One region of the Congzhengia minquanensis genome, then DNA from elsewhere that is predicted to be linked to it. Evidence: riboswitches for the same ligand, from Rfam matches in the RefSeq annotation. Region 1 holds a riboswitch; the other holds the start of a gene.

The links. Region 1 has a riboswitch for ZMP and ZTP ahead of pflB (formate C-acetyltransferase). Riboswitches for the same ligand answer to the same signal wherever they lie in the genome.
Region 2: linked by a shared signal. The riboswitch ahead of purE (5-(carboxyamino)imidazole ribonucleotide mutase) and the one ahead of pflB (formate C-acetyltransferase) in region 1 are both predicted to bind ZMP and ZTP.

Annotation. Positions count from the first base shown of each region.
Region 1 covers NZ_JACRSU010000003.1:164,606-169,289, forward strand. The annotation lists gene pflB (formate C-acetyltransferase) at 1-1,903, opposite strand, end outside; ZMP/ZTP riboswitch at 1,951-2,034, opposite strand; tRNA gene H8698_RS08575 (tRNA-Ser) at 2,195-2,286, shown strand; gene H8698_RS08580 (alpha-L-fucosidase) at 2,361-3,377, shown strand; gene H8698_RS08585 (tannase/feruloyl esterase family alpha/beta hydrolase) at 3,423-4,684, shown strand, end outside.
Region 2 covers NZ_JACRSU010000001.1:1,020,392-1,025,075, forward strand. The annotation lists gene purM (phosphoribosylformylglycinamidine cyclo-ligase) at 1-799, opposite strand, end outside; gene purF (amidophosphoribosyltransferase) at 827-2,263, opposite strand; gene purC (phosphoribosylaminoimidazolesuccinocarboxamide synthase) at 2,294-3,004, opposite strand; gene purE (5-(carboxyamino)imidazole ribonucleotide mutase) at 3,020-3,514, opposite strand; ZMP/ZTP riboswitch at 3,578-3,660, opposite strand; gene H8698_RS04875 (sugar phosphate isomerase/epimerase family protein) at 3,824-4,654, opposite strand; gene H8698_RS04880 (sigma factor-like helix-turn-helix DNA-binding protein) at 4,672-4,684, opposite strand, start outside.

The DNA.
Region 1 (4,684 bases):
ATGCCAGCGCACCGTTGGTTTCCCGGTTGTGCATAGGGTTCGCGCCGGGTGCGAACGGTTCGCCGCTTTTTCTGCCGTCAGGCGTTGCGGCGGTTTTTTTGCCATACACCACGTTAGACGTGATGGTGAGCACAGATAGGGTGTGAATTGCCCCGCGGTAGGCCGGGGTTTTGCGCAGCTCGGAAATGGTTTCTTCCACCATTTGTTTTGCAATGAAATCTACGCGGTCGTCGTCGTTTCCAAACTTGGGAAAATCGCCGGTAGTTTCAAAGTCTACAATATAGCCGTCTTCATTTCGAATCGGGCGCACCTTTGCATATTGAATGGCGCTCAGCGAGTCTGCCAAAACAGACAGACCGGCAACGCCAAAGGCCATAAAACGTTCCACATCGGTGTCGTGCAGGGCCATTTGAATTTTTTCGTAGGCATATTTGTCGTGCATGCAGTGAATGACGTTCATTGTGTTGACATAAAGCCTGCACAGCCATGCGCGGTAGCGGCGGAACCGCTCCATTACTTTATCATAGTCTAAGAATTCCTCGGGATAAACGTCTTCTTTCGGTCCTAAGGAAATGCCGCTCATGGGGTCTGTTCCTCCGTTTAAGCTTAAAAGCAGCAGCTTTGGCAGGTTGCACCGCGCCCCAAAAAACTGCATCTGCTTGCCGACTTTCATGGCGGAAACACAGCAGGCAATGGCGTAGTCGTCGCCATAAATGGGACGCATTACGTCGTCGTTTTCATATTGAATGGAATTGGTTTTTACAGACACCTTTGCGCAGAATTTCGAAAACCCTTCGGGCTGGCTGTTTGACCATAAAACCGTCAGGTTCGGTTCTGCCGACGGGCCTAAGTTAAACAGGGTGTTTAACATGCGAAAGCTGTTTTTGGTAACCAAAGTTCTGCCGTCTTCCCCCATGCCGCCCAAGCCTTCGGTAATCCACATGGGGTCGCCGCCGAACAGCTCGTTATAGGCGGGGGTTCTTAAGTGCCTTGCCATGCGCAGTTTCATAACAAAATCGTCCATCAATTCCTGGGCCTGTTCTTCGGTTAGAGAGCCGTTGTTTAAATCCCGTTCAATGTAAATATCTAAAAAGGTGCTTGTTCTGCCCAGGGACATTGCAGCGCCGTTTTGTTCTTTAATGGCGCCTAAGTATCCGAAATAGAGCCACTGAATGGCCTCTTTTGCAGTTTCAGCAGGACGGCTGATGTCAAACCCATAGGAGGCGGCCATGGTTTTTAAACGTTTTAAAAAGTCAATCTGGCGGAAAACTTCCTCCCGCAGTTTAATGGTGTCTTCCGTCATATCCTTTTGCGCCAAAAGGTTGTTATCCTTTTCTTTTTCTGAAATTAAACGGTCAACGCCGTAAAGCGCCACCCTCCGGTAGTCGCCGATAATTCTGCCACGGCCGTAGGCGTCGGGAAGACCGGTAATAACGCCGCTTTTTCTTGCACGGCGCATTTCGTCGGTGTACACGCGGAACACACCGTCGTTGTGGGTGGTTCTATATTGAAACTCAGTTTCAATTTTATCGGAAAGCTCATAGCCATAGCTTTTACAGGCCTCGCGGGACATGCGAATTCCACCGAACGGATTCACCGCGCGCTTTAAGGGCGCGTCGGTCTGAAGACCTACAATCAGCTCATTTTCCTTATCAAGATAGCCTGCGGCAAACGTGTCTAAAGACGACACGGTTTCTGTGTCTACATCTAAAACGCCGCCTTTTTCCCGTTCTTTTGCGAGCAAGTTATTTAATTTTTCGTTTAATTTTTTCGTTCTGTCTGTGGGGCCTGATAAAAAGTCTGCTCCGCCTGCATAAGGTGAATAGTTTTTCTGGATAAAATCACGCACGTCAATGGTGTCTTTCCAGTTTCCGGATTGAAAATTCCTCCATGCTTGAATCATGTTTGTTCCTCCTTTTTTAAGTAAACAAAAAACAGACTCACAAAATGTGAATCTGCCCAGACGGTCGGCTATTTTTTACTTTTGTGCTCCCCGTGGTAAACTCCACTCATCCGTCAGTCACACAAAAACTTGTATTACGCAGATTATGATACCATATATATTGTGCTTTGTCAAGGGATAGGCAAAAGATTTTTAGAAATACATATACAAAAACCAGAAGCACGCCAACAAATTTTTCTTGACATTTTCACAAAGATTTGCTATAATATTTTTTGTGTGATTAAAGCACATGGAGAGGTGGCTGAGCTGGCCTAAGGCGCACGATTGGAAATCGTGTGAACGTTAATAGCGTTCCGAGGGTTCGAATCCCTCCCTCTCCGCCAAATTGATTATGACCTTTTGACAAATTTGTCAAAAGGTCATTTTTGAATAGAACAAAATGAAGGAGTTGTGTGAAATGGATAATAAAGAATGGTTCCGCAAAGCAGAATTTGGAATGATGGTTCATTTTGGGCTGTATTCTGTATTGGGCGGCGAATACCGCGGAACACGGGTCAAAACGTATGCGGAGTGGATTCAGTCCTACTGCGCGATCCCCAACCGCGCGTATGACGAACTGACACGTGTATTCAATCCAATTTATTTTGATGCGGAGGAATGGATTCGTCTGGCAAAGGACTGCGGAATGCAATATTTTGTTATGACTTCGAAGCATCACGAGGGATTTGCCATGTATCACTCAAAAGCGGACAAGTTCAACGTGGTTGACGCCACGCCTTTTGGCCGGGACATTACGGCGGAGCTGGCGGAGGCCTGTTATAAGCACGGGCTGAAATTCGGCCTTTATTATTCCCAGGAGCTTGACTGGCATGAGCCAAACGGAGGCGGCTACACCAACCACGAGCCTTGCGCAGGCGTGTCGTGGGACAATTCATGGGATTTTAAAGATGCGGAAAAAAAGAATTTTGACCGTTGCTTTGCAGAGAAAATTAAGCCCCAGGTGGAAGAGATTTTAACGGGTTACGGAGATTTGTGTTTAATCTGGTTCGACGTGCCCCACACCATTTCGCCGGCGCAGAGCCTGGAATTAAACAACCTGGTAAAGCATTATCAGCCGAATTGCCTGATTAATTCCCGCATTGGCAACGGGGCTTATGACTATGTGTCTTTAGGGGACAACGAGATTCCTCAGGAGCCGCCGGAAGAGGCTCTGGAAAGCCAGAACATGAACGACCTTGCCGGCTATAAATTTTCGCCCTACGGCCTGTATGAAACAGCCGGAACCATGAACGACAGCTGGGGATTTCGGTATTACGACCAAAACTGGAAAACGCCTGAGGCCATAGCGGAAAACCGGAAAAAGCTGAACAGTTTGGGCGTGAATTACCTTTTGAACATGGGGCCGGACGGTTTGGGAAGAATGCCTTCAATGGCTGTGGAAAATTTAAGAAAAGCAGCGGAATTGATGCAATAAGACCGTTGCTGTTCCGCCATCATCGAGTAAAGAGAGAGGACGAAGATGGAAAAGTTAAAAATAAATGAACTTTTAAACATAAAGATTGAAAACTGCGAAATTACTGAAGCGGTGCAGACTGATCAAGGCACGGTAGTGCTGCCGGACGGCAGGACGTTTGAGCGGCTGCCAAAGCTGTGCGCTGTCCGCTTTGTCATGCGGCCGTCTCCCGTATCGTTTATCAGGGCTGAGCTTTGGCTGCCGGCAGAAAACTGGAACGGCAGATTTTTAGGCACGGGAAACGGCGGAAGCGCCGGGCGGATTTCTTATGAAGCGCTGGCAGACGGGGTACGGGAAGGCTATGCGGTGGCAAACACCGACATGGGCACTTCGCCAAATGTTGACGATTTAATCGGTGAGCCGGAACGCTGGGCGGATTTCGGACACCGCGCCACCCATTTGATGACGACCGTGTCAAAGGAACTTCTTGAGCGGTTTTATGGCAGATCTGCAGAATTTTCTTATTTTGTAGGCTGCTCCACAGGAGGCCAGCAGGCGTTATCATTAGCGCAGCGGTATCCGAACGACTATGACGGAATTGTCGCCGGGGTGCCGGCCAACAACCGCACGCTGCTGCATGCCTATTTTCTTTGGAACTATCAGGCAATGCACACAGCCGACGGCGGCGATATGTTTACGAAAGAGCAGGTTCAAAATTTAACGAAAACAGCAGTAGATTGGTTTCAAAAAAAGAAGGGCAGCGTGAAGCCAGACGCGTTTATACCAGACCCCCGTGCAGATGAGGCAGCCGCGGAAGAGATCATTTGCCTTGCAAGAAAAAACGATGCGTCGCTGACGGAAGAACAGGTCATGGCCCTGCGAAAGATTTATCAAGGCCCGATAAATCCAAGAACCGGTGAGCGCATTTATACGCCCATACCCTTTGGAAGCGAATTTACCGCTCCGGGAATTTTAAGCCAGCAAAGGTTAGAGGGTGCAGAGGGGCTGTTTTATGTGTTTCGGTGGGTGTTCGGAAAAGACTATGATTACATGAAGTTTGACTTTGACCGTGATATGGACGTCTATCAAAAGGCGCTGGCAAAGCATGTGAATGCCAACAATGCGGATTTGCGCGCCTTTCAAAATCGCGGCAGCAAGCTGATTATGTATTCGGGCTCGTCAGACCCGCTTGTGCCGTTTCAGGATGCAGTCAGCTATTATGAACGGGTGATTGAAAATCAAAATGGCTTGATGCAGACAATGGATTTCGCCCGGTATTTTTTAATTCCCGGTATGGGCCACGGCACAGAGGGGCCGGGGGCGCAATT
Region 2 (4,684 bases), on a different contig from region 1:
TTGGAATACTTCTCGGAATATTCTCATAAAATCCGCCGCCGGTAATGTGGGAAACCGCTTTTACCGTAATTTTCTCAAACAGCGCCGTCATGGGTTTTACATAAATTTTTGTAGGCGTAAGCAGGGCCTCATCCAAAGATTTCCCGCCCAGTTCCGGTAATGGCTTAGTTAAGTCGTTGTTTTCCACGTCAAAAATGCGGCGCACCAGCGAAAATCCGTTTGAATGTACGCCGGAGGACGGCAGAGCAATGATCACATCGCCCTCTTTTATGGTTTTGTTGTTTAAAATTTTCTCTTTGTCTACAACGCCCACAGAAAATCCTGCCAAATCATACTCATCTTCCGGATAAAATCCGGGCATTTCGGCAGTTTCGCCGCCGATTAACGCACAGCCGGACTGAACGCAGCCCTCTGCTACGCCCTCCACAATCTGTGCGATTTTTTCAGGATAATTTTTGCCGCAGGCAATATAATCTAAGAAAAACAGAGGTTTTGCGCCGCAGCAAATAATGTCGTTTACACACATTGCCACGCAGTCAATTCCTACGGTGTTATGCTTGTCCTGCAAAAAGGCCATTTTCAGTTTGGTTCCCACTCCGTCCGTGCCGCTGACCAAAACGGGATTTTTTATCCCGGAAAGGTCCAATGAAAAAAGCCCTCCAAAACCGCCAATGTCAGACATTGCGTCGGCGGTCATCGTTCTTGCTATATGGTTTTTCATGAGCTCAACCGCTCTGTATCCAGCCGTGATGTCCACGCCGGCAGCCTTGTAGCTTTCACTCTGACTTTTTGTGTTCATAAACGTTGTCCTTTCTTTATCTAAAAATTATTTCTTTTTGCTTTCGCTGATTTTAGTTTCAAACTTGTCCTTGCAGGTAGAACAGGGCATTTCTGTGGGATAGTTTGCGTCGAAGCATGCGCTGCAATAGCCCTCGCCAAGCTTTGAGCCGATTAAAAGCGGTAAATGCTCCGTTTCTAAAAATCCCAGACTGTCCACGCCAATAATTTCTGCAATTTCTTCAACGGTGTGATTGCAGGCAATCAGCGAATCCCTGGAGGGAATGTCTGTTCCATAAAAGCAGGGGTTTAAAAACGGCGGCGCCGAAACCCGCATATGCACCTCTGTTGCGCCGGCTTCGCGAATCAGTTTAATAATTCTTGCACAGGTAGTGCCGCGCACGATGGAGTCGTCCACCAAGACAACCCGTTTTCCCTTAATGTTTTTTGAAATCACGTTTAATTTAATCCGCACCAAATCCTCCCGGGCAGACTGTCCGGGCGCAATAAATGTTCTTCCGATATATTTATTTTTAATCAGTCCAATGCCATAGGGAATTCCAGACTGTTGCGAATAGCCAATGGCCGCGTCAATGCCCGAATCCGGCACGCCAATTACAATGTCTGCGTCCGCAGGGTGTGAAAGCGCCAAGCAGTGGCCGGCCTTAAGCCGCGCGCCATGCACGCTCACGCCGTCGATAACAGAGTCTGGCCGTGCAAAGTAAATATATTCAAAAATGCAGGACCGCTTGGGGCTTTTCCCGCAGTGGTCTTTTAAGCTTTTCACGCCGTCTTTCGAAAAAACAACAATTTCACCGGGCTCAATGTCGCGAATCAGTTCCGCGCCCACAGAATCCAGCGCGCAGGTTTCCGAAGCAACAACAAAGCTTCCGTCCTCAGTTTTGCCGTAGCAAAGCGGATGAAAGCCAAATTCGTCCCGGGCCGCAATCATTTTAGAAGGCGACATCACAACCAAAGAGTATGCACCCTTAATTTTGCACATTGCACGGTTCACCGCTTCTTCAATCGACGGTGCAGTGAGACGTTCTTTTGTGACAATATAAGAAATCACTTCGGTGTCGCTGGTGGTGTGAAAAATGGAACCCTCCAGCTCTAAATCATGCCTGAGCTCATAAGAATTCACTAAGTTTCCGTTGTGTGCCAGCGCCATTCTGCCCTTCACATGGTTCACCACAATGGGCTGGGAGTTTAATCTGTCGTTGGTTCCCGTGGTGCCGTAGCGAACATGGCCCAAGGCCGCGTTGCCCAGGCCCAGCTTCTCAATCACCGGCTTGGTAAACACGTCGTTCACCAGGCCTAAATCCTTATAGGAATGAAACAGACCGTCGTCGTTCACTACAATGCCGCAGCTTTCCTGCCCCCTGTGCTGCAGGGCAAACAGCCCGTAGTAACAGGTGGAGGCAACGTCTTGCCTGTCCGGTGCAAAAATTCCAAATACTCCGCATTCTTCATGAAGCTTTCCCATACAAAATCTCCTTAAAAAAATATTTGCTGATTACTCACCCAAAAGGCGTTTTAAAATTTCGTTGTAAGCGTCTTCCACGCCGCCTAAATCTCTTCTGAAACGGTCCTTGTCCAGCTTCTCCCCGCTGACAGAATCCCAGAACCGGCAGGTATCAGGCGAAATTTCGTCAGCCAGCACGATTGTGCCGTCTTCTGTTTTGCCAAATTCCAGTTTAAAGTCAATCAGTTCAATGTTTGCGTCTTTTAAATAGTCGGTTAAAACCTGGTTCACTTTTAATGAATACTGCGCAATTAAGTCCAGTTCTTCTTTTGTGGCATATTCCATTGCTAAAATGTGATATTCGTTCACCATGGGGTCGCCCAGCTCATCGTCTTTATAACAATATTCTAAAACCGTGCGTTTCATTTTTGTGCCTTCTTCAAGCCCTAAACGCTTCGCCAGCGAACCTGCTGCAATGTTTCTTACAATAACCTCCAGCGGAACAATAGAAACCTTTTTCACCACGGTTTCGCGGTCAGACAATTCCTCCACAAAATGAGTGGGAATTCCGTTTTTCTCCAAAAGCTTCATCAAATGGTTTGTTACGCGGTTGTTAATGGCGCCCTTTCCCATAATTGTGCCTTTTTTCTGGCCGTTAAAAGCGGTGGCGTCGTCTTTGTAAGATACGATGCAGAACCGTTTGTCATCTGTTGCAAATACTTTTTTTGCCTTTCCTTCATACATCTGAACTGTTTTTTCCATGTCTATCTTCCTCCGTTAGTTTTGATATTCTTTTTCGATGGCCGCATTTTTCTCTAAAACCTTTTTTGCATTTTCCTCACGGCTTTTTAAAAGCTTGTCCGCAAGGGCTTTGTCTTCAACGCTTAAAATTTGAACGGCCAAAAGCGCCGCGTTCTGTGCGCCGTCAATGGCAACGGTGGCAACCGGAATTCCGCCGGGCATCTGGACGGTGGAAAGCAGGGCGTCAAGTCCGTCTAAAGTTGAAGATTTTACCGGAATTCCAATAACCGGAAGCGTCGTATTTGCAGCAATTGCGCCTGCCAGGTGCGCCGCCTTTCCTGCTGCGGCAATGATTGCACCAAAACCTTTCTCTCTTGCAGAAAGGGAAAAATCTCTTGCCTCTACCGGGGTTCTGTGTGCAGAAAACACATGCACTTCAAAGGGTACGCCAAAATTTTTTAACGTGTCTATCGCCTTAGACACCACGGGCAAATCGCTGTCGCTGCCCATAATCACTGCAACTTTTTTCATAACCAACTGCCTCCTTGCAATTTTGCTTTTAAAAGTAAACAGGGCGGTCCTATCTGTTTCGGATAGGACTGCCCAGACGGTCGACAAAAAATATTGTTTTTTGCTCCCCTGTGGTAGTCCACGCTCCGTCAGTTGCAAAAAACCGCTCCTTTTTTATACATAAATAAACGAATTATTCATAAATAAAACAAAATCTAACATTATCATTTTAACACTCAGAAAGGCCTGTGTCAAGGCGAATTAAAAAAATCAGAGAGTATGACAATTGGCTTTATTCGATACCGTCTTTTTATAGTAATTTTAAATAATCTATCTTCCGAAAACTTCCTTTATCCTCTCTGTAATCCGGTTTAAATCCTTTTCCTTCACTTCCTCTAACAGCAACGGAATGTACGGCTTTTTATCATTTAATAATTTTGCTAAAAATGCATAGTCCAGCTCGCCTTCTGTAGGCAGGGCATATTTTAAAGCGCCGTTTTCCACCGTAAAATCCTTTAAATGCACCACCGCAATGCGGTCGCCATAGAGGTCAAAAGCCGTTTGAAAAATTTCCCGCTGATTTTTGTAATTGGAATCATCTAAATAATTTACCGGGTCAAAAATGACAAAGATATTGGGCATATTAAGGTCGTCTAACATGCGCTCCATGGTTTGCGGCGAATGAATGGTAAAGATGCTCACCGCCTCAATTCCAATACACACGCCCAAATCCCGGGCATATTCTGCCAGTTCCCGCATAACAGACAGAAAATCCTGATAGTTCTCCTCCGAACGGTTTTTTTCGTGAAAGCTTCCGTCTAAATTTACAGAGCCGGTTTCCGTTCCTATCATGTCTGCACCCAAAAACTTTGCATATTTTATGTGCTCTTTAAACCGGTTTACCTGAACCTGCCGCTCTTGTTTGTCCGGGCAAACCGGATTAATGTAACACCCCAAAACGGATATGCTGATGTTATTTTTATCCAGCGCCTGCTTAATTTTTCGTGCTAAGCCCGGCGAGAACGCCCCGTCTTTTAAGCCTAAATTCGTAATCGATTTAAACAGCGCAAGCTGAATGGTGTGCTTGTCAAACTGCGCAAGCTTCTCCGACAACACCTCAATGTCGCCATATTCTAAATCGTGTGCTCTCATTCCTATCATTTGTAATCAACTTCCTTTCATTTACATTCG